DNA from 3 places in the Streptomyces sp. NBC_00289 genome. Region 1 is predicted to be linked to each of the others. Evidence: riboswitches for the same ligand, from Rfam matches in the RefSeq annotation. Region 1 holds a riboswitch; each other region holds the start of a gene.
The links. A riboswitch is a leader RNA that binds a small molecule or an ion and turns the genes downstream of it on or off. The one in region 1 is predicted to bind S-adenosylmethionine.
Positions count from the first base shown of each region.

Region 1 (7,191 bases):
TTCCACTGGGAGTAGCGGAAGAGGACCGGGAACTCGGGCGAGACGGTCTCGCGGACCGCCGCCACGATCTCCGCCGCGAACTTCGTCCGGGCCACCAGGTCACCGCCGTAGGCGTCCGTGCGCCGGTTGGTGCCCGCCCACAGAAACTGGTCGACGAGGTAGCCGTGGGCGCCGTGCAGTTCCACGCCGTCGAAGCCGATGCGCTCGGCGGCCGCGGCGGCCTCGGCGAACGCGCCGATGACGTCGTCCAGGTCGCGCTGGGTCATCGCCCTGCCGGTGTCCTCGGTGCCGTCGCCGCGCAGGCCGGAGGGGCCGACGGCGGGGGCGTCCGCGAAGGGCGGCTCGCCCTGCTTGCGGACCATGCCGATGTGCCACAGCTGCGGCACGATCTTCCCGCCCGCCGCGTGCACGGCCTCGGCGACCTTCGCCCAGCCCGCGAGCTGCTCCTCGCCGTGGAAGCGCGGGACGCGGTCGCTCTGCCCGGCCGAATCGTGCCCCACGTACGTGCCCTCGGTGACGATCAGACCGACACCGGCGGCGGCACGGCGGGCGTAGTACGACACCACGTCCTCGCCGGGGACGCCGCCCGGGGAGAACATCCGCGTCATGGGCGCCATCGCGATGCGGTTCGGGACGGTCAGGCCGTTGATGGAGACGGGCCGGGAGAGGATCTGCGCGGCGCGGGAGGCGACGGGCCGGGTGCTGGCGGTCACGTGGAGGGCTCCTGGTGGTGGGTGCTGCTGACGTGTGGTGAACCGAACGGTTTGCCGTGTGGTGAACCGAACGGTATGTGCACATGCATTGAGTGCGCGTCAACGTCAACTTCCGGGTCCCCGCCCCCATTCCGCCGCCCGCGGGATCAGCCCTGTGATCCCGGACACGACCGAGGGCGGCACCCCCTGTCTCCAGGGAGTGCCGCCCTCGGTACGAGCGGACCGGGTCCGAGCCGTCAGGCTCAGAAGTCCATGTCACCGCCCGGCATGCCGCCGGGGGCGCCGCCGGCGGCGGCCTTCTCCGGCTTGTCGGCGATGACGGCCTCGGTGGTCAGGAACAGCGCGGCGATGGAGGCGGCGTTCTGCAGGGCAGAGCGCGTGACCTTCGCCGGGTCGATGATGCCTTCGGCGATCATGTCGACGTACTCACCGGTCGCGGCGTTCAGGCCGTGACCGACGGGCAGGTTGCGCACCTTCTCGACGATGACGCCACCCTCGAGACCACCGTTGACGGCGATCTGCTTGAGCGGGGCCTCCAGGGCGAGCCGCACGGCGTTCGCGCCGGTCGCCTCGTCACCCGTGAGCTCGAGCTTCTCGAAGACCGAGGAAGCCTGGATGAGCGCCACGCCACCACCGGCGACGATGCCCTCCTCGACGGCCGCCTTCGCGTTGCGAACGGCGTCCTCGATGCGGTGCTTGCGCTCCTTGAGCTCGACCTCGGTGGCGGCACCGGCCTTGATGACGGCCACGCCGCCGGCCAGCTTCGCCAGACGCTCCTGGAGCTTCTCGCGGTCGTAGTCCGAGTCGGAGTTCTCGATCTCGGCACGGATCTGGTTGACCCGGCCCTGGACCTGCTCGGCCGAACCGGCGCCGTCCACGATCGTGGTCTCGTCCTTGGTGATGACGACCTTGCGAGCGCGACCGAGCAGGTCGATGCTCGCGTTCTCCAGCTTGAGGCCGACCTCCTCGGAGATGACCTCGCCGCCCGTGAGGATGGCGATGTCGCCGAGCATGGCCTTGCGGCGGTCACCGAAGCCCGGAGCCTTGACGGCGACGGACTTGAAGGTGCCACGGATCTTGTTGACGACCAGGGTCGACAGGGCCTCGCCCTCGACGTCCTCGGCGATGATCAGCAGCGGCTTGCCCGACTGCATGACCTTCTCGAGGAGCGGGAGCAGGTCCTTGACGGAGCTGATCTTGGAGTTGGCGATCAGGATGTACGGGTCGTCGAGCGACGCCTCCATCCGCTCCATGTCGGTGGCGAAGTACGCCGAGATGTAGCCCTTGTCGAAGCGCATACCCTCGGTGAGCTCCAGCTCCAGACCGAAGGTCTGGGACTCCTCGACGGTGATGACGCCTTCCTTGCCGACCTTGTCCATCGCCTCGGCGATGAGCTCGCCGATCTGGGTGTCGGCGGCGGAGATGGAGGCCGTGGAGGCGATCTGCTCCTTGGTCTCCACGTCCTTGGCCTGCTCGAGCAGGGCACCGGAGACGGCCTCGACGGCCTTCTCGATACCGCGCTTGAGGGCCATCGGGTTGGCGCCGGCGGCTACGTTGCGCAGACCCTCGCGCACCAGCGCCTGGGCGAGCACGGTCGCCGTGGTCGTTCCGTCGCCGGCGACGTCGTCCGTCTTCTTGGCGACTTCCTTGACCAGCTCGGCGCCGATCTTCTCGTACGGGTCCTCGAGCTCGATCTCCTTGGCGATGGAAACTCCATCGTTGGTGATCGTGGGCGCGCCCCACTTCTTCTCGAGGACGACGTTGCGGCCCTTGGGGCCAAGGGTGACCTTGACGGCGTCGGCGAGCTGGTTCATCCCGCGCTCGAGACCGCGCCGTGCCTCCTCGTCGAACGCGATGATCTTGGCCATGTGAAGTGGTCCTCCCGGACAGGGGGTGGATTTCTCCGGACCGCGCTGGCGCCCGCGACGGACGGCTCGCCTGCCTCGTGGTTCCTTGCCCCACCCGGCCTGCGGGCCTCACCGACCCGGTCCTAGTTGTCACTCTCACCTGGAGAGTGCTAACGCCAATGATTAGCACTCGCCCATGCCGAGTGCAAGCGCCTGCCCGGGATCGAGGGGGCGCTCAGCGGTGCGCGAACACGCCCCCGGCAGGTCACGGGCGTGTCCGCGACGGATCCCGGACACGCCGAAGGGCTCGTAACCCATGACTCCCCATGGGATACGAGCCCTCCGAAGAAGAACAGAAGAACGACGCTGTCAGTCGGCGCGTGCTTCAGCCGGTCGCCAGTCGGACCATGTCCGCCTGCGGCCCCTTCTGGCCTTGCGAGATCTCGAAATCGACCCGCTGACCCTCTTCCAGGGTGCGGTAACCGTCCATCTGAATCGCGCTGTAGTGGACGAAAACATCCGCACCACCGTCGACCGCGATGAAGCCGTACCCCTTCTCCGCGTTGAACCACTTGACGGTGCCCTGAGCCATGCCTAACTCCCCTATTACTGGCCCTTGCACAGACCCGCACTTCGCGGATCCGGGTCAGACCTCACCCCCCCACATGGACGGGGGCGTGCGCCGGAACGCGTCGACCGCGGCCGAATGTATCTGCCCAACTGCCCTCTGCAACAGGTCAATCGGACGAGAATTCAGGGCACGACCGGTCGGGAATGTACGGAGAATTCACCCGAATTCGGGTCAAGTCGGGCTCCATAAAAGGAGCGAATGACTCAAAAGGCCCGCACACTTTGGCCATTTCTCATCGCATGCGGAGCCTGAACTCATATGCGTCCGTCATGCGGATGACCGCGGGTTCCCCAACTGTACCGCGCTCAACCATACAGAATTGCCCCCTCCGCTTCTCTCGCGGAGGGGGCAATCAGGTGAACTCTTGGTAATCGGCATTACCGAGGGTAATTATCCCTCCGGTCAGCCACCGGCCACGGCCGGGATGATCGACACGCCCGCCCCGTCCGGAGTCGCCGTCTCCAGGCCCTGCTCGAAGCGCACGTCGTCGTCGTTGACGTACACGTTGACGAAGCGGCGCAGCTTGCCCTGGTCGTCGAGGACCCGGGCGGCGATACCGGCGTGGTTCTTCTCCAGGTCGGTGATGACCTCGCCGAGGGTGGCGCCCTCGGCCGCCACCTCGGCCTTGCCGCCCGTGTAGGTGCGGAGGATGGTGGGGATGCGGACGTTGACGCTCATGCGGTGTGGCCTCCGGTCATGTCAGGTGGGCGCCCCGAAGGGACGCGGGGAGGAACGACGGTTCAGGCGAGACCGGCGTCCCGGAACGACTCCAGGCTCGGACGGATGGTCGCCGTCAGCCCCGTACCGGCCACGGCGTCCAGCGTCTTCAGACCGTCACCGGTGTTCAGGACGACCGTCGTCAGCGTCGGGTCGAGAAGACCGTTCTCGATCAGCTTCTTCGTGACACCCACCGTCACGCCACCCGCCGTCTCGGCGAAGATGCCCTCGGTCCGCGCGAGCAGCCGGATCGCGTCCACGATCTGCTCGTCGTCGACGTCCTCCACCGCACCGCCCGTGCGGCGCGCGATGTCCAGGACGTACGGCCCGTCGGCCGGGTTGCCGATGGCCAGCGACTTGGCGATGGTGTCCGGCTTCTGCGGTCGGACGACGTCGTGGCCGGCCTTGTAGGCGACCGACACCGGGGAACAGCCCTCCGCCTGCGCGCCGAAGATCCTGTACGGCCTGTCCTCGACGAGCCCGAGCTTGATCAGTTCCTGCAGACCCTTGTCGATCTTCGTGAGCTGGGAGCCGGAGGCGATCGGCACGACCAGCTGGTCCGGCAGCCGCCAGCCGAGCTGCTCGCAGATCTCGTACGCCAGCGTCTTGGAGCCCTCGGCGTAGTACGGCCGCAGGTTGACGTTGACGAAGCCCCAGCCCTCACCGGCCGGGTCGCCGATCAGCTCGGAGCAGAAGCGGTTCACATCGTCGTAGTTGCCCTCGATGCCGACGAGCTCCCCGCCGTAGATCGCGGCCATGACGACCTTGCCCTGCTCCAGGTCGTGCGGGATGAACACGCAGGAGCGGAAGCCGGCCCGGGCGGCGGCGGCGCCGACCGCGCCGGCCAGGTTGCCCGTGGAGGAGCAGGAGAGGGTGGTGAAGCCGAAGGCGCGGGCGGCCTCGATGGCCTGCGCGACGACACGGTCCTTGAAGGAGTGCGTCGGGTTGCCGGAGTCGTCCTTGACGAAGAGCTTGCCGGCGTCGACGCCCAGCTCGCGGGCCAGGTTGTCGGCCTGGACGAGCTTGGTCCAGCCGGGGTTGATGTTGGGCTTGTCCGCCACGTCGGCCGGGACGGGCAGCAGCGGCGCGTAGCGCCAGATGTTCGCGGGGCCCGCCTCGATACGCTTGCGGAGTTCCTCGGTGTCGTAGGCCGAGAAGTCGTAGGCGATCTCGAGCGGGCCGAAACACTCCTCGCAGGCGAAGACCGGGCCGAGGGGCACGCGGTGGCCGCATTCGCGGCAGGAGAGCGCCGCGGCGGGGCCGAGGTCTACGGAGTCGGTGGTGCTTGCAACAGTCTGCACAGCCATGGAGGCGAGGCCCTTTCCTCATCTTCCTCACGACGCATCTCGCCGTAAGACGGATTTGGCACCTTCCCTAGCCGGGAGCCTCGCGTAATGATCAACAGTGATCGACGAGACCGGCTGGAGGGTTGCCGGGGCTTCAACGGGCCGTATCCCTCTGCCCCTCTGGATGAGCGGTATTTAGTTGTCCACGCAACGACCCCCGACATGCGATGGTCATCAGCGTTGTTCAAGACTGTAACCGAAGGCCAGGACAGTTGAGATAGCCGTCCGAACCGCGAGATGGATCACAGCTGATCACAGACTCGCCGAGAGAACGCAGAGGAGCCGCGCACTGTGCTGGAAGAAGTCGAGCGCTGGCTGAGCACCCGCTCCTGGTCCGTGACCAGTCGCCCGCTGCACAAGATCCTGGCCGCGAAGCGCATGACGGGCCAGACGGTCTCCGTCGTACTGCCCGCGCTCAACGAGGAGGAGACGGTCGGTGACATCGTCGCCGTGATCCGTCACGACCTCATGCACCAGGTCCCGCTCGTCGACGAGATAGTCGTCGTCGACTCGGGGTCCACCGACCGCACCTCCGAGGTGGCCGCCGCGGCCGGCGCCCGGGTCGTCCACCGCGACGACATCCTGCCGCACATCCCGCCCGTGCCGGGCAAGGGCGAGGTCCTGTGGCGCTCGCTCCTGGTGACCAGCGGGGACATCGTCTGCTTCATCGACGCGGACCTGAAGGAGTTCTCCTCCGACTTCGTCTCCGGCATCGTGGGGCCGCTGCTCACCGATCCCGGCGTCGACCTGGTCAAGGCCATGTACGACCGTCCGCTCGGCGGCCGGGCCGGCCAGGGCGGCCGGGTCACCGAACTGATGGCCCGCCCGCTGCTGAACATGCACTGGCCCCAGCTGGCCGGTTTCGTACAGCCGCTCGGCGGCGAGTACGCGGCCCGCCGCTCCCTCCTGGAACAGCTGCCCTTCCCGGTCGGCTACGGCGTGGAGCTGGGCATGCTGGTCGACGCCCTGCACCTGGTCGGGCTCGACGCGCTGGCCCAGGTCGACGTGGGCGTGCGCAAGCATCGCCACCAGGACGGCCAGGCCCTGGGCCGGATGGCCGCCGCGATCTACCGCACGGCCCAGCTGCGGCTGGCCCGCGGCCACCTGATCCGCCCCTCCCTCACCCAGTTCGAGCGGGGCGAGGACGGATTCGAGCCGCGTACCTACTCCGTGGACACGGAGGAGCGGCCGCCGATGGTGGAGATCGCCGAGTACGCCACCCGAAAGGTGGCCTGACCAGGCCGGGGACGGGGGCCGTGGCGCGGACCGGGACACTCCGTATACGGCCCCGCGGACCGGCCGCAGACCCGACCGCACGTTTGAGCGTTTCCGGGCCGGGCTAGGTTGAGGCGTATGGCTTCCACCCGCGCTGCTCAGGGCGCCCAGGTACTCGTCGCGTCCAACCGCGGCCCGGTCTCCTACGAGGTGCGGGAGGACGGCTCGCTGCACGCCAGGCGCGGCGGCGGCGGGCTGGTCTCCGGCCTGTCGGCGATCGGGCCCGACGCGGGCGCCCTGTGGGTGTGCTCCGCCCTCGGTGACGGCGACCGCGAGGCGGTCCGGCGCGGGGTCGGGGAGCACGGCGTACGGATGCTGGACATCCCGGCCGACGTACACGCCGACGCCTACAACGGCATCGCCAACTCGGTGCTGTGGTTCGTCCACCACATGCTGTACCAGACCCCGCTGGAGCCGGTCTTCGGCGCGGAGTTCCGCCGCCAGTGGGCGTCGTACGAGGCGTACAACCGCGCCTTCGCCGAGGCGCTGGCGCAGGAGGCGGCCGAGGGCGCGGCGGTCCTGGTGCAGGACTACCACCTGTGCCTGGTGCCCGGAATGCTCCGCGAACTGCGCCCCGACCTGCGGATCGCGCACTTCTCGCACACCCCGTGGGCGCCGGACGCGTACTTCCGCATCCTGCCCGACGACATCCGGGCCCAGCT
Region 1 is NZ_CP108046.1:5,572,946-5,580,136, reverse strand. It holds gene OG985_RS25360 (NADH:flavin oxidoreductase) at 1-713, opposite strand, end outside; gene groL (chaperonin GroEL) at 956-2,581, opposite strand; gene OG985_RS25350 (cold-shock protein) at 2,946-3,152, opposite strand; gene OG985_RS25345 (MoaD/ThiS family protein) at 3,594-3,869, opposite strand; gene thrC (threonine synthase) at 3,932-5,215, opposite strand; SAM riboswitch class I at 5,231-5,385, opposite strand; gene OG985_RS25335 (glucosyl-3-phosphoglycerate synthase) at 5,546-6,490, shown strand; gene OG985_RS25330 (trehalose-6-phosphate synthase) at 6,608-7,191, shown strand, end outside.

Region 2 (7,191 bases), 1.8 Mb from region 1:
ATTCTTTACACTCAACTCACGTGCAGTGATGCGCACCTGACACTACGTTGCGTGAAGACCCTGCCAATTGGGGCAATGCATCCGTAGGTTGCGCTTGGTGCGTACGCGACGCATGGGACTTAAGGGACAGTTCGGCCGAGGCGGATTCCGAGCCGTCTCAGGCCCTCGAGAACCGCTTCAGAAGCACCGCCGAGGCGACCGGCCGGGCTCCCGCCCGGGCAACCCCGTCGGCCACCTCACGGTCGGTGGAGACGACGATGACCGGGCGTCCGGGCGGCTCCGCGCGCACCAGCTGACGGATCAACTCGTCGGCCGTCACGCCGGCTTTGGAGAACAGCACGCGCACCCCGCGCGGCGGCGCGAGCAGCACCGGCGCGGCCAGCTCGGCCCCGTCGAAGACACAGGTAGCCTCGGCCCCGGTCTGCGCGGCGAGCTGCGAGAGCTGCCCCAGAAGTCGCAACCGCTGCTTCTCCAGAGGCATTTGGGGATAGCCTGTCTTGGTGACGTTGTAGCCGTCGACCACGAGATGCGCCTGCGGGAGCGCGAGCAACTGGTCGAGAATCGCCGGGTCGTTCTCGGACAGAGCGCGCGCGGCGATGTCCTTCGGGGTCATTCGTCCCGGTTCGACCGCGTCGACGGTTTCCGCGGGCCGTACGGACACCGGTGGCAGCGCCAGCTCACGCCGCAGCCCCTGGGCCGCGTCGAGCACGGTGTCGAGCAGGAGCCGCACCCGCATGTCCTCGACGCTGCGCCCCTCCCGGGCCGCTCTGCGGGTGGCCTCCAGGGCCGCCTCCGCCTCTCCGAGCCGCGCCTTGAGCCGCCGCGACTCGCTCTCGGCTGCGGACACCTGGGTCTGCCCCTCGGCACGGGCCGTCTCGGTCTCGCCCTGGAGCTTGCGCAGGGCCGCCTCGCCGCGTTTGACGTCACTGAGGGCCGCGCGCAGCTTGCGGTGAAGCGATTCCGTTTCCTTCTTCGCCGCGTCCAGCTCGGTCCGCAGCCGCTCGGTGTCGGCCCTGGTCTGCTCACGGGCCTGGGCGAGCTCCTCACGCAGCCGCGCCAGCTCCGCCCGGTTCTCCTCGTCGGCCCGCTCGGCGTCCGCCCGCAGGGCCTCCTCGCCGGCCGCGGTCACCAGCTTCACCCAGCCGGTGGGGCGCAGTACGTAGGCCGCGGCCGCCACGTCCAGCGGATCCGCGGCCGGCGGCGGCGAGCCGGAGTCGAGGGCACCGGCCAGCTCCGCCTGGGCCTCTCTGAGCTTCTCCCCGATGCGCTGCCGGAACAGCGGATCGGTCTCCAGAGCGGTGGCCATCGCGTTCCCGGCGAACTTGGCCCGCCGGTTCGGCGCGAACCGGGCGTACTGTCTGAGCTGCGTGGGCAGTTCGCCGACGGTCAGGCCGCCGAAGCCGTCCGAGACGATCTGTACGACCCTGCGGCGCACGCCGTCGGGCAGCGGACGGTCGAGCACCTCGGCGGTGCCGTCGCCCGGCTCCCCGCCCGTGGTCTCCACCATCCGTCAACCCCAATACCTGTGCGGGACCCGCTCCCCTCAGGAGCCGGCACCCGGCCTGTCCACGAGTTCCACCTGATCCACCGCGTTGCACCAGCGGCACCGCACCGACTCGATGGTCTCACTGAGCGTCTCGCGCTCCTCGACCTTCGGCTCACCCGCCAGGTCGAGGTGGATGTACTCGACGACCTTCGACGAGCGCGTCACGTCGAAGCGGGTGAGGTTGCCGCAGAGGGTGCAGCGCCAGCGGGTGGCGTCGGTCGGCAGGGGAACCGTCATCGTGACTGTTCGCTTTCCTTCTAGTGTCCGTGACGCGCCGGATTCCCCGGTGCGTGTGGCTCGTAACCCTACGGCCTGGCGGCATCCCGCCGCCCGTCCGTCCAGGGCGGCGAGGCGGTCTGTGCGGCTCGGCCCCCTTACGTCATGCTCTGTACCCATGATCAGCAAGTGGAGCGTGACGGTCGGCAGGACGGCCGGGAGGGTCCGGACGCCGTCGGCGCCGGTGACATACGGCCTGATCGCCGCCTGCTGCCTGCTGTTCGTGATCGGCCCGGCCTCGGGCCTCGATCCGGCGTACGGCTCCGGCGACGGGCTGCTCGCCGCGCAGCGGGCCTACTTCCGCCGCTGGGGCGTGGTCCCCGCAGAACTGTTCGAGGGCTCCCCCCGCGCCGCCCTCACCCCCGCCACGGCCCTGTTCGTCCACGGCAGCTGGGTCCATCTGCTCGGCAACATGCTCTTCCTCTACGTCTTCGGCGCGCTGACCGAGGAACGGATGGGCCGCGTCCAGTTCACCCTGTTCTATCTGGGCTGCGGCTACCTGGCCCTGCTGGGCTACGCGGCCGCCAACGCCGACTCCACGCAGTCACTGGTCGGCGCCTCCGGGGCGATCTCCGCCGTCCTCGGGGCGTGCCTGTACCTGTTCCCCGGCGCCCGGGTGACCAGTCTCCTGCCGTTCCTGTTCTTTCTGCCCCTGCGCTTCCCGGCCTGGGTCGTGCTGCCCTTCTGGGCGGCCCTGCAGTGGCTGGCGGCGGGACGGGCGGCCCAGGGACCGGGCGTGGCGTATCTCGCGCACCTCGTGGGGTTCTCGGTGGGCTTCGGCTACGCGTGGGTCCGTTTCGGCCGTACCACTAGAGTGAAGGCCGCCCCAGCTCCGGCCCCCGAGGGAGAGAACCAGCCGTGATCACCGCGATCGTCCTCATCAAGACCAGCGTGGACCGGATTCCCGAGATCGCGGAGTCGATCGCGGCCCTGGAGTCCGTCAGCGAGGTCTTCTCGGTCACCGGCACCTACGACCTGATCGCGATGGTCCGCGTCAAGCAGCACGAGGACCTGGCCGAGGTCATCCCCGGGCGGATCAGCAGGATCCCCGGCGTGGAGGGCACGGACACGCACGTCGCGTTCCGCACCTACTCCCAGCACGACCTGGAGGCGGCGTTCGCGATCGGCCTGGACTCCTGACCGCCTGAACACCGCCTCCGGGCACGGACCGGACCCAGACGTCACACCGCCGGGACGCAGCGGCCGCCCTCCGTGCGGTACTGCCAGCGCGCGCCGTCCCGCACGAGCTCCTTCACGGCCCCCACGAAGCGCTCCACGTGCTCGTCGGGGGTGCCCGCGCCGAAGCTCACCCGGATCGCGTTGAGGGACTTCTCGCCCGGCGCGGCCTCGGGGGCACCGCACTCGCCCTGGGTCTGGGGGTCGCTGCCCAGCAGGGTGCGGACCAGCGGGTGGGCGCAGAAGAGGCCGTCCCGGACGCCGATGCCGTACTCGGCGGAGAGGGCCGCGGCGAAGTGCGAGCTGTTCCAGCCCTCGACGACGAAGGAGATCACGCCGACCCGCGGGGCGTCGTCCCCGAACAGGGACAGGATCCGCACCTGCGGCACCTCGGCGAGGCCCGCCCGCACGGTGTCGATCAGGTGCCGCTCGCGGGCGACCAGGGTGTCGAAGCCGGCCTCGGTGAGGGCCTTGCAGGCGGAGGCGATGGAGTAGACGCCGATGACGTTGGGCGAGCCGGCCTCGTGACGGGCGGCGGTGTCGTGCCACTCGACGTCCACTCCCCCGTCCTCACGCCGGGTGACCTTGCGGCTGGCGCCGCCGCCGGCCAGGTACGGGTCGGCCTCGCGCAGCCAGTCGGCACGGCCGGCCAGGACTCCGGAGCCGAAGGGCGCGTACAGCTTGTGACCGGAGAAGGCGACCCAGTCGACGTCCAGGTCCCGCACCGACACCGGGTGGTGCGGGGCCAGCTGGGCGGCGTCCAGGACGATCCGGGCGCCGTGGGCGTGCGCGGCGGCCGCGAGCTCCCGTACGGGCCACAGCTCGCCGGTGACGTTGGAGGCGCCGGTGACGCAGACCAGGGCCGGGCCGTGCGGGTCACGGGCGGCGAGGGCGCGCTCCAGGGTCTCGACGGCCTGGCGCGGGGTGCGCGGGGCGTCGAGGTAGCTGACCCGGGCGTCCTTCCAGGGCAGCAGCGAGGCGTGGTGCTCGGTCTCGAAGACGAAGACCTGGCAGCCGTCGGGAAGCGCGGCGGCCAGCAGGTTCAGGGAGTCGGTGGTGGACCGGGTGAAGATCAGCTGGTCGTCGGTCCGGCAGTCGAGGAACTCCGCGACCGTCCGGCGGGCGTTCTCGAACAGGTCGGTCGAGAGCTGGGAGAGGTATCCGGCCCCGCGGTGCACGCTGCCGTAGTACGGCGCGTAGGCGGCGACGTCGTCCCAGACCCGCTGCAGGGCGGGAGCGCTGGCCGCGTAGTCGAGCGCGGCGTAGGTGACCTCGCCGCCCGTGACGAGCGGGACGGTGACGTCTCCACCCAGAACGGGCAGCGGGGAACAAAGCGACTGGGCGGCGGCAGCGGTGGAGACAGACATGGCGAACTCCCGTGAGAAGCAGCGGAATCACCACGCGAGCGGGTACGGCTCGGCGCGGGACAGGAAGAGAAAAGGGGATGCGGAGGCGGGGCTCTGCGGCCCTATCGCATTCGCTTGCTCACGGGGGACTCCCTCGAGACCAGGACCCCTGGGCTGTATCCACTCGAAAGAGTGCGAGGGGTCCGCGCTTGCCGTGGACCTCGCTGCCCACGGCCTGGTCTTCACCCGGGGCACCCCGCCACGGACGGAGGGTTGCCGGACAGTCGGCCGGGGCCTCATGACTGTCACTCATGACCTGCCGAACATCCTGCCACACGATCTTCCACGCGCAAGGCGCAGTCCGAATTCTGGACTGCGCCTCGCGTCACACCGTGCGGAACTCAGGCGTTGCTGATCGCCACCCAGCGCTCCAGGGTCCGCCGGGCCGCGCCGGAGTCGATCGACACGGCCGCCTTCTCCATGCCGGCCCGGATCTGCTCGGCGAGCGGCCCGTCCCCGGGCTCCAGCGCGACCAACGCGGCCGCCGAGTTCAGCAGTACGGCGTCCCGCACCGGCCCGGTCTCCCCGCTCAGCAGCCGTCGGGCCACCTCCGCGTTGAACGAGGCGTCGGCGCCCCGCAGGGCCTCCACCGGCACCAGCTCCAGGCCGACGTCCCGGGGGTCGAAGGCCTCCTCGGTGACCTTGCCGTCGCGGACGACCCACACCCGGGAGGTGGCGGTGGTCGTCAGCTCGTCGAGACCGTCGTCGCCCCGGAACACCAGCGAGGAGTTGCCGCGCTCGGCGAAGACACCGGCGACGATCGGCGCCATCCGCAGGTCGGCCACCCCGACGGCCTGCGCCTTGACCTTCGCCGGGTTGGTCAGCGGGCCGAGGAAGTTGAAGGTCGTCCGGATACCCAACTGGCCGCGCGCGGCGGCCACATGGCGCAGCGCCGGATGGAACTTCACCGCGAAGCAGAAGGTGATCCCGGCTTCCTCGGCCACCTCCGCGACCCGCTTCGGCGTCAGTTCGAGATTGACGCCGAGCTTCTCCAGGACGTCCGAGGCACCCGAGGCGGAGGAAGCGGCCCGGTTGCCGTGCTTGACGACCTTCGCGCCGGTGCCGGCCACGACGATCGAGGACATCGTGGAGATGTTCACCGTCCTGGCGCCGTCGCCGCCCGTGCCGACGATGTCGACGGTCGCGCCCGGCACCTCGATGACGTTCGCGTGCTCGTACATCGTCCGGACGAGCCCGGCGATCTCCTCGACGGTCTCGCCCTTGGCCCGCAGCGCCACCGCGAACCCGGCGATCTGTGCGTCGGTCGCCTCGCCGCGCAGGATCCGGTCCATCGCCCAGGCCGTCGCCTCGGCGCTCTGGTCCCGGCCGTACAGCAGGGCGTCCAGTACCTGGGGCCAGGAACGGCCCGCCGCGGTGTCGCCTCCAGCGGGGGTCACAGCGCTCATAAGCCGCTCCTGGGTCGGTCCCGTACCACGGGACGCGGATCTCAACAGGGCCACCCTATCCAGCCCGGAGCACGGCGAAGGGCCCCCGTCCGAAGACCGGACGGGGGCCCTTCAACCGTGGCGTGCGCAGTGATCAGTGGTGGCCGTGGCCGCTGGTGATCTCCTTGTACTCCTCGACGGTGGGCTTCGCGATCTGGGCCTCGTCGCCGTAGTACGCCTCGCTCAACTTGGCGCGCAGCTTCTCGGGGCCCTTCACCTTGCGCTCGACACCGTTCGCGTCGACCGTCGGGCCGATACCGGCCGGCTTGTACTGCTCGTGCGCGGTGAGGGTGTGCAGCTGCTCCTGGCTGAGCGGCTCGTGGATCTCGACGAACTCACCGTGCGGCAGGCGCTTGATGATGCCCGACTCGCGGCCGTGCAGCACCTTGTCCTTGTCGCGGCGCTGGAGGCCGAGGCAGATCCGCTTGGTGATGACGAACGCGACGACCGGCGCGACGAAGAACGCGACCCGGACGAACCAGGTGATGGCGTTGATCGACAGGTGGAAGTGGGTGGCGATGATGTCGTTGCCACCACCGACCAGCAGGACGAAGTACCAGGTCATCCAGGCCACACCGAACCCGGTCCGGGTGGGGGCGTTGCGCGGGCGGTCCAGGATGTGGTGCTCGCGCTTGTCGCCGGTGACCCAGGACTCGATGAACGGGTAGACCGCGATCGCGACCAGGACCAGCGGGAAGATGACCAGCGGGATGAACACGCCCAGCACGAGCGTGTGACCCCAGAAGTTGATCTCCCAGCCCGGCATGACACGGATCAGGCCCTCGGAGAAGCCCATGTACCAGTCGGGCTGTGCGCCCGTGGACACCATGTCCGGCCGGTAGGGGCCCATGGCCCAGATCGGGTTGATCGAGGCGATCGCCGCGATGGCCGCGATGACACCGAAGACCAGGAAGAAGAAGCCTCCGGCCTTGGCCATGTAGACGGGCAGCAACGGCATGCCGACGACGTTGTTGTTCGTCTTTCCGGGGCCCGCGAACTGCGTGTGCTTGTGGTAGAAGACCAGGATCAGGTGGCCGACCACCAGGCCGAGCATGATGCCCGGCAGCAGCAGGACGTGGATCGAGTAGAAGCGGGCCACGAAGTCGCCGCCCGGGAACTCGCCGCCGAAGAGGAAGAACGACAGGTACGTGCCGACGATCGGCACGGACAGGACCGCGCCCTCCATGAAGCGGACACCGGTGCCGGAGAGCAGGTCGTCCGGGAGCGAGTAACCGGTGAAGCCGGTGAACATGCCCAGGACGAACAGCAGGAAGCCGAACAGCCAGTTGACCTCACGCGGCTTGCGGAACGCACCCGTGAAGAACACGCGCATCATGTGCAC
Region 2 is NZ_CP108046.1:7,342,184-7,349,374, reverse strand. It holds gene OG985_RS33200 (NYN domain-containing protein) at 158-1,507, opposite strand; gene OG985_RS33195 (hypothetical protein) at 1,544-1,783, opposite strand; gene OG985_RS33190 (rhomboid family intramembrane serine protease) at 1,941-2,684, shown strand; gene OG985_RS33185 (Lrp/AsnC family transcriptional regulator) at 2,681-2,962, shown strand; gene OG985_RS33180 (aminotransferase class V-fold PLP-dependent enzyme) at 3,004-4,365, opposite strand; SAM riboswitch class IV at 4,545-4,661, opposite strand; gene trpD (anthranilate phosphoribosyltransferase) at 4,746-5,810, opposite strand; gene OG985_RS33170 (cytochrome bc complex cytochrome b subunit) at 5,944-7,191, opposite strand, start outside.
Region 2: another riboswitch for S-adenosylmethionine. It lies ahead of OG985_RS33180 (aminotransferase class V-fold PLP-dependent enzyme); the one in region 1 lies ahead of thrC (threonine synthase).

Region 3 (7,191 bases), 3.5 Mb from region 1:
CTCCGCCCACACCGCCGCAACCAGTCGGTGGACGTCCCCTTGACGCGGCCTGGATGCGGATTCACACTCCCTAGGGGAATCCTAGTGAACAGGTAGGGAAACATGGGGCGCGTCGGACCGGTCAGGAGTCGTGTGAGCCCTACGACCCCGCCGTCGCCCCTTCTGACCTCCCGCCGCCACATCGATCTGCAGCGTGTCTGCAGCGCGATCAGGCCGCCCCTCGGCTGAGCCCGGCCGCACCCCGCGCCCCCGGTGTCCTCCACGACACCGCCCCTGACGGCGCGCGCGAGTGCCCGCCGCACGCCGATCGCCCGACGTCGCTTCCGCCGCGCGTACGTCTGCGCACCTACCCCGGGGAGATCCATGTCCGTCACGCCGCTCGCCCCCGCCACCTCCGCATCCTCGGCCCCCGCCTTCCGCGGCCGCATCGGCCGGGACGCGCGCAGCGGGCACTACGCCGTACCGCGCCGCTACCGCCTCCATCTCTCGCCCGCCTGTCCCAACGGGCTGCGCATCGCCGTGGTCCACAGCCTGCTCGGCCTCACCGACGTCTGTCCGGTGACCGTCCTGGACGCCGTCCCCGACTGTTCCGACGGGGGGTACTCCGCACTGCGTCCGCTGTACGACGCGAGCGCGCACCGGTATGCCGGCGCGGCCGCGGGGCCGGTGCTCAGCGACGACTGGTCCGGCCGCATCGTCAGCACCCACGCCCCGGACGTGACGCGCGACCTGGCCCGGCACTTCGGCGGCGGCCGTCCGGCGCTGTACCCGTGCGGCGCCGAGACGGAGATCCACTCAGTGGAACGGCTGTGCGCCCGCGGCGTCGACGCGGCCGCGCAGCGCGCCGGACGTGCCGACGTCGACGCGACGGTGCGGGCGGCGGCGCTCGACACGCTGTTCGCCACGCTGGGATCGCTGGAGCGGCGGCTGGCCGCGCACGACTACCTGGTGGGCGACCAACTCACCGCAGCCGACGTCGAGTTGTGGGTCACTCTGGTCCAACTCGACACCGTGCACCGCCACCACCTGGACGCCGCGGCGGTACATCGCGTCGCCGACCACCCCGCCCTGTGGGCCCACGCCCGCCACCTGGCCGCCCACCCGGCCTTCGCCGCCCACCTCGACCTCGACGGCATCGCTCGCCGCCATCACGCCCGCTGCCGGGGGCTGGAGGCCGCCGGCGCGGCCGTACAGATCCTCGACTGGGCGGCCCACGCCGCCCGCAGGCCGTAGCCGTCCGGCCAACCGTCCACCCGGGCCGTCCACCTGATGGACCGGCGTTGACAGTCGTTCGGTGATTGTCTTGAATCAGCCCCAGAACGGTCATGAGTGTCAGCGACAAGCCCTGGCTAGCTGACCGGCAACCCTCGCACGCGGTGGGGTGCCCCAGGTGACGACCGGACCGGATGCCCTTTCGGTAAGCGCGAGGCCCACTGGGCCGTGACAGTGACAGGTGACGACATGTACGCAGCTCCCAGGACGGCCGCACGCCGCCCCTCGGGCTGCGTACCGCCCTGCGTGAACCGCCTGGTCGCCGATCGCCCCGTCGATCTGCTCCGCGTCAGCAGCGCACTGTGTAGCGCACCGGGCTGTGCCCGCTGTCGAGGCTGACGACTTCTCCGTAGGCCTGACCGCGCCGCCGCACCGCCTCTCGGCTCTCTGCCGACCCGTCTTCTGACGAACACCGCCCGCGCGGTGTGCCGTTGTCCGCCCAGCCCCCGGTTCCGCGCCATCCCGTGCGTCGCGTCGCGCAGCAGGCCTGTCCCCGTCCCGCTGCCGCGCCGTAGCCGCTCGACGCCGTCGCGGTCCCAGGTGTCCGACTCCGCCGGAGCCCCTCCATGAGTGAACCCCCTGGCGCCGCCGTGTCCCTCGCCGAGGCACCGCCACCCGCTGATACCCCGTCAAAATCCTTTACCGCCCAGCGGGTTCAGCCGCTGCGTCGGCCCGGCCGCTGGATCGCCACCGCGGTGGTCCTGGTCCTGGCGGCCCAGTTCGCCCACGGCCTGGTCTCCAACCCCTTCTACCAGTGGGACCGCTTCGGCTACTGGTTCCTGCGGCCGACCATCGTCGACGGGCTCCTGATCACCCTCGAAGTCGCCGCGTACAGCGCCGTGCTGGGGTTGCTCGGCGGCATCCTGCTCGCGCTGGCGCGGCTGTCGAAGAGCCCGGTGCTGCGGGCGGTCAGCTGGACCTACGTCTGGGTGCTGCGCTCGGTGCCGCTGATCGTGGTCCTGATCTTCCTGTACAACTTCAGCGCGCTCTACCAGACGTTGAGCGTCGGTGTGCCCTTCGGCCCCGCCTTCTTCAGGTTCGACGAGTCGAAACTCGCCACCGACATGGTCGTCGCCGTGATCGGCCTCAGCCTCAACGAGGCCGCGTACGCCGCCGAGGTGGTCCGTGGCGGCATCCTCTCCGTCGACCAGGGCCAGCACGAGGCGGCCGCCGCCCTCGGCCTGCCGAAGGGCTACCAGTTCACGAAGATCGTGTTCCCGCAGGCCCTGAGATCCATCACGCCGAACTACGTCAACCAGCTGATCGGCCTGATCAAGAGCACCTCGCTGGTCTTCTACGTGTCCCTGCTCGACCTGTTCGGCTCCGCACAGTCGATGGGCTCCACGTATCCCGGTGACATCGTGCCGCTGCTGCTGGTCGTCACCGTCTGGTACCTGATCCTCACGACCCTCGTCTCCGTCGTCCAGTTCTACGTCGAGCGGTACTACGCCCGGGGCGCCACGCGCTCCCTGCCGCCGACGCCGTTGCAGAAGCTGCGCACCGGTCTCACCGACCTGCGGGCCCGCATACGCAGGGAGGCAGCCGTATGACCGCCGAGATCCTCGAGATCGCGCCCGCCGCGGTCGAGATCCACGACGTGCACAAGTGGTACGGCGCCCACCGGGTGCTGGACGGCATCGACCTGACCGTGCGGCCCGGCGAGGTGACCGTCATCCTGGGCCCGTCCGGCTCCGGCAAGTCCACGCTGCTACGGGTGATCAACCACCTGGAGAAGCCGGAGATCGGCCACGTCAGCGTGGGCGGCGAGCTGATCGGCGTACGGCGGCACGGCGTGGGGCTCAAGGAGCTCAGCGAGCGGGCGATCCTGGCCCAGCGCAGCCGGATCGGCTTCGTCTTCCAGAACTTCAACCTCTTCCCGCACCTGACCGTTCTCGACAACGTCGCCGCCGCGCCGGTCGCCACCGGGAGGCTGTCCCGGCCCCGGGCCCTGGAGCTGGCGCGCGATCTGCTCGACCGGGTGGGCCTCGGCGACAAGATCGGCGCCTATCCGCGGCAGCTGTCGGGAGGCCAGCAGCAGCGCGTGGCCATCGCCCGCGCCCTCGCCCTGCGGCCCGGCGTCATCCTCTTCGACGAGCCGACCTCGGCCCTCGACCCCGAGCTCGTCGGCGAGGTCCTCGCCGTCATCAAGGATCTGGCGACCAGCGGTACCACCCTCGTCATCGTCACCCACGAGGTCGGTTTCGCCCGGGAGATCGCCGACCGGGTCGTCTTCATCGACGGCGGAAGGATCGTCGAACAGGGGCCGCCCGGCGAGGTGCTCGACCGGCCGCGCAACGAGCGGACGCGGGACTTCCTCAGCAAGGTGCTCTGACCCACCGGGACACCGTGCCCCACGACTTCCCCCCACGCCTCACCCTTCACCCTCTCTCCTCAGCGACAAAGGACGGCCATGCCTACCCACCTCACCCGACGCAGCCTGCTTCGCGGCATCACCGCGGCCACCGCGGTCGCCACCCTCGCCACCGGGCTCGCCGCCTGCGGTGGTGACAGCGACGCGGCCACCAGCACCGGGAGCGCCTCCGGAACCGTGACCGTGGGCCAGTTCTCCAACGGCGCCGCCAAGGAGACCACCCTCAAGGTGTCCGAGGTCAAGTCCATCAGCGCGGAACTGCCGGACGCCATCAGGAAGAGCGGCAAGCTCGTGATCGGCAGCGGCACTCTGCCGTCCGGTTCCGCGCCGCTGGGATACGTGGGCAGCGACCAGAAGACCCTCACCGGTTCGGAGCCCGATCTCGCCCGCCTGGTCGCCGCGGTGCTCGGTCTGAAGGCCGAGACCAAGCGGTTCACCTGGGAGAACCTCTTCGTCGGCATGGACAGCGGGAAGGTCGACGTGGCCTTCACCAACGTCACCGACACCGAGGAGCGGAAGAAGAAGTACGAGTTCGCCTCCTACCGGCAGGACAACCTCGGCTTCGAGGCGCTGAAGTCCGCCGGCTGGAAGTTCGACGGTGACTACGAGAACCTCGCGGGCAAGACCGTCTCGGTCGGCGCGGGCACCAACCAGGAGCGCATCCTGATCGCGTGGAAGAAGAAGCTGGAGAGCGAGGGCAAGAAGCTCACCATCAAGTACTTCCAGGACAACAACAGCACCTACCTGGCGCTCAGCAGCGGCAAGATCGACGCCTACTTCAGCCCCAACCCGAGCGTCGCCTACCACGTCACCCAGACCGCGCGCACGAACGCGCCGACGGTCAACGCGGGCACCTACTCAGGCGCCGGCGCGTCCCTCCAGGGTCTGATCGCGGCGACCGCCAAGAAGGACAGCGGGCTCGCCAAGCCCCTCGCCGACGCCATCAACCACCTGATAGACAACGGCCAGTACGCCAAGTGGCTCGCCGCCTGGAACCTCTCCAACGAGGCGGTCGCCAAGTCCGAGGTCAACCCGCCCGGGCTGCCGCTGACCGACTCCTGATCACCGCGATCCGGACGTACGAGTCGACCGGCCCCACCCCGCGCCGCCGCTCGACCGTCGTCCGGGTCCGCAGACCCGGAACAGACGGCGCGCCGGGACCGTTGTGACGAGGGACGAGACGCGCTCGACGCGGGCCCGCACGGCCCACCGGGCCCGACGCACGGAGGTGACGGACATGGCACGCGTACTGCGGTCCGTCCACCTCCACTCCCGGCCGCACATCGACCTCCAGCGTGTGGCCGGCGCGCTCTGTTGCTCCTGACCCCGTTGCCCATGCCCGGCCCCCCTCCCCGTGAGGGCCGGCGCTCTCGTACGGACCTCCAGGAAGGCACCCACTCGTGTCCCCTTCTCCTTCGCTGCATCTCGCCGTCGCCCTCGACGGCACCGGCTGGCACCCCGCCTCCTGGCGGGAGCCCGTGTCCCGGCCCCAGGACCTGTTCACCGCCGGCCACTGGGCCGGCCTGGTCGCCGAGGCAGAGCGCGGCCTGCTCGACTTCGTGACCTTCGAGGACGGCCTCGGTCTGCAGTCCTCGCACCTCCTCGAGCCGGACGACCGCACCGACCAGGTCCGCGGCCGTCTCGATGCCGTACTGCTCGCCGCACGCATCGCGCCGCTGACCCGGCACATAGGTTTCGTCCCGACCGTGGTGGCCACACACACGGAGCCGTTCCACATCTCCAAGGCGATCGCCACCCTCGACTATGTGAGCACCGGCCGGGCCGGCCTGCGGGTGCAGATCACCGCGCGCTCCAACGAGGCCGCCCACTTCGGCCGGCGCACGATCCCCCGCATCGAGGCCTTCGACAGCCCCGACGCCCAGGAGCTGGTCACCGACCTCTTCGACGAGGCCGCCGACTACGTGGAGGCCGTGCGCAGGCTCTGGGACAGCTGGGAGGACGACGCGGAGATCCGGGACGTCACCACGGGCCGCTTCATCGACCGCGACAAGCTGCACTACATCGACTTCGAGGGCGGCCACTTCAGCGTGAAGGGCCCGTCGATCACACCCCGGCCGCCGCAGGGCCAGCCGGTCGTCAGCGCCCTCGCCCATCGGACCGTGCCGTACCGGCTGGTGGCCCGCCAGGCCGACATCGGATACGTCACCCCGCACGACGCCGGCCAGGCCCGCGCGATCGTCGCGGAGATCCGCGCCGAACAGGAGGCGGCCGGACGTGCCGCCGAGCCGGTGCACGTCTTCGGCGATCTGGTGGTCTTCCTCGACGACGACCCGGCCGAGGCCGCCGCCCGCCGCGACCGCCTCGACACCCTGGCCGGCGAGGAGTACCGCAGCGACGCCCGGATCTTCACCGGCACCCCGGCCCAACTCGCGGACCTGCTGGAGGAGTTGCGAGCTGCCGGTCTCACCGGCTTCCGGCTGCGCCCCGCCGTGCACGGCCACGACCTCCCGGCCATCACCCGGGGCCTCGTCCCGGAACTCCAGCGCCGCGACGCCTTCCGCCGCACGTACGAGGCCGACACCCTGCGCGGACTGCTGGGCCTGACCCGCCCCGCCAGCCGCTACGCCACCGCCTGAGCCGGAAGGACCGCAGACCCATGAGCAAGCCGCTGAAGCAGATCCATCTGGCCGCCCACTTCCCGGGCGTCAACAACACCACCGTGTGGAGCGACCCCGCGGCCGGCAGCCACATCGAGTTCAGCTCCTTCGCGCACTTCGCGCGGACCGCCGAACGCGCCAGGTTCGACTTCCTGTTCCTCGCCGAGGGACTCCGGCTGCGCGAACAGGGCGGCAAGATCTACGACCTGGACGTCGTCGGCCGCCCCGACACCTTCACCGTCCTCGCCGCCCTCGCCGCCGTCACCGACCACCTCGGCCTGACCGGCACCATCAACTCCACCTTCAACGAGCCCTACGAGGTCGCCCGCCAGTTCGCCAGCCTCGACCACCTCTCCGGCGGCCGCGCCGCCTGGAACGTCGTCACCTCCTGGGACGCCTTCACCGGCGAGAACTTCCGCCGTGGCGGCTTCCTGCCGCAGGACGAGCGCTACTCCCGCGCCAAGGAGTTCCTGGCCACCACCCACGAGCTCTTCGACTCCTGGCACGGCGACGAGATCCTCGCCGACCAGGCCTCCGGCACCTTCCTGAGCGACGCCAAGGCCGGCGCCTTCGTGCACCAGGGGCAACACTTCGACATCGAGGGCCGGTTCAACGTCCCGCGCTCCCCGCAGGGCCGCCCGGTCATCTTCCAGGCCGGCGACTCCGACGAGGGCCGCGAGTTCGCCGCCTCCGGCGCCGACGCGATCTTCAGCCGGTACGCCACCCTCAAGGAGGGCCAGGAGTTCTACACGGACGTCAAGAGCCGCCTCGCCAAGTACGGCCGCGGCCACGACCAGCTGAAGATCCTTCCCGCCGCGAGCTTCGTGCTGGGCGACACCGACGCCGAGGCCGAGGAGCTGGCCAGGGAGGTGCGCCGCCGGCAGGTCAGCGGCGCCACGGCCATCAAGCACCTGGAGTTCGTCTGGAACC
Region 3 is NZ_CP108046.1:2,099,853-2,107,043, reverse strand. It holds gene OG985_RS09995 (putative leader peptide) at 103-228, shown strand; gene OG985_RS09990 (glutathione S-transferase C-terminal domain-containing protein) at 364-1,233, shown strand; SAM riboswitch class IV at 1,322-1,430, shown strand; gene OG985_RS09985 (amino acid ABC transporter permease) at 1,839-2,822, shown strand; gene OG985_RS09980 (amino acid ABC transporter ATP-binding protein) at 2,819-3,604, shown strand; gene OG985_RS09975 (ABC transporter substrate-binding protein) at 3,683-4,705, shown strand; gene OG985_RS09970 (putative leader peptide) at 4,881-4,967, shown strand; gene OG985_RS09965 (LLM class flavin-dependent oxidoreductase) at 5,044-6,240, shown strand; gene OG985_RS09960 (NtaA/DmoA family FMN-dependent monooxygenase) at 6,261-7,191, shown strand, end outside.
Region 3: another riboswitch for S-adenosylmethionine. It lies ahead of OG985_RS09985 (amino acid ABC transporter permease); the one in region 1 lies ahead of thrC (threonine synthase).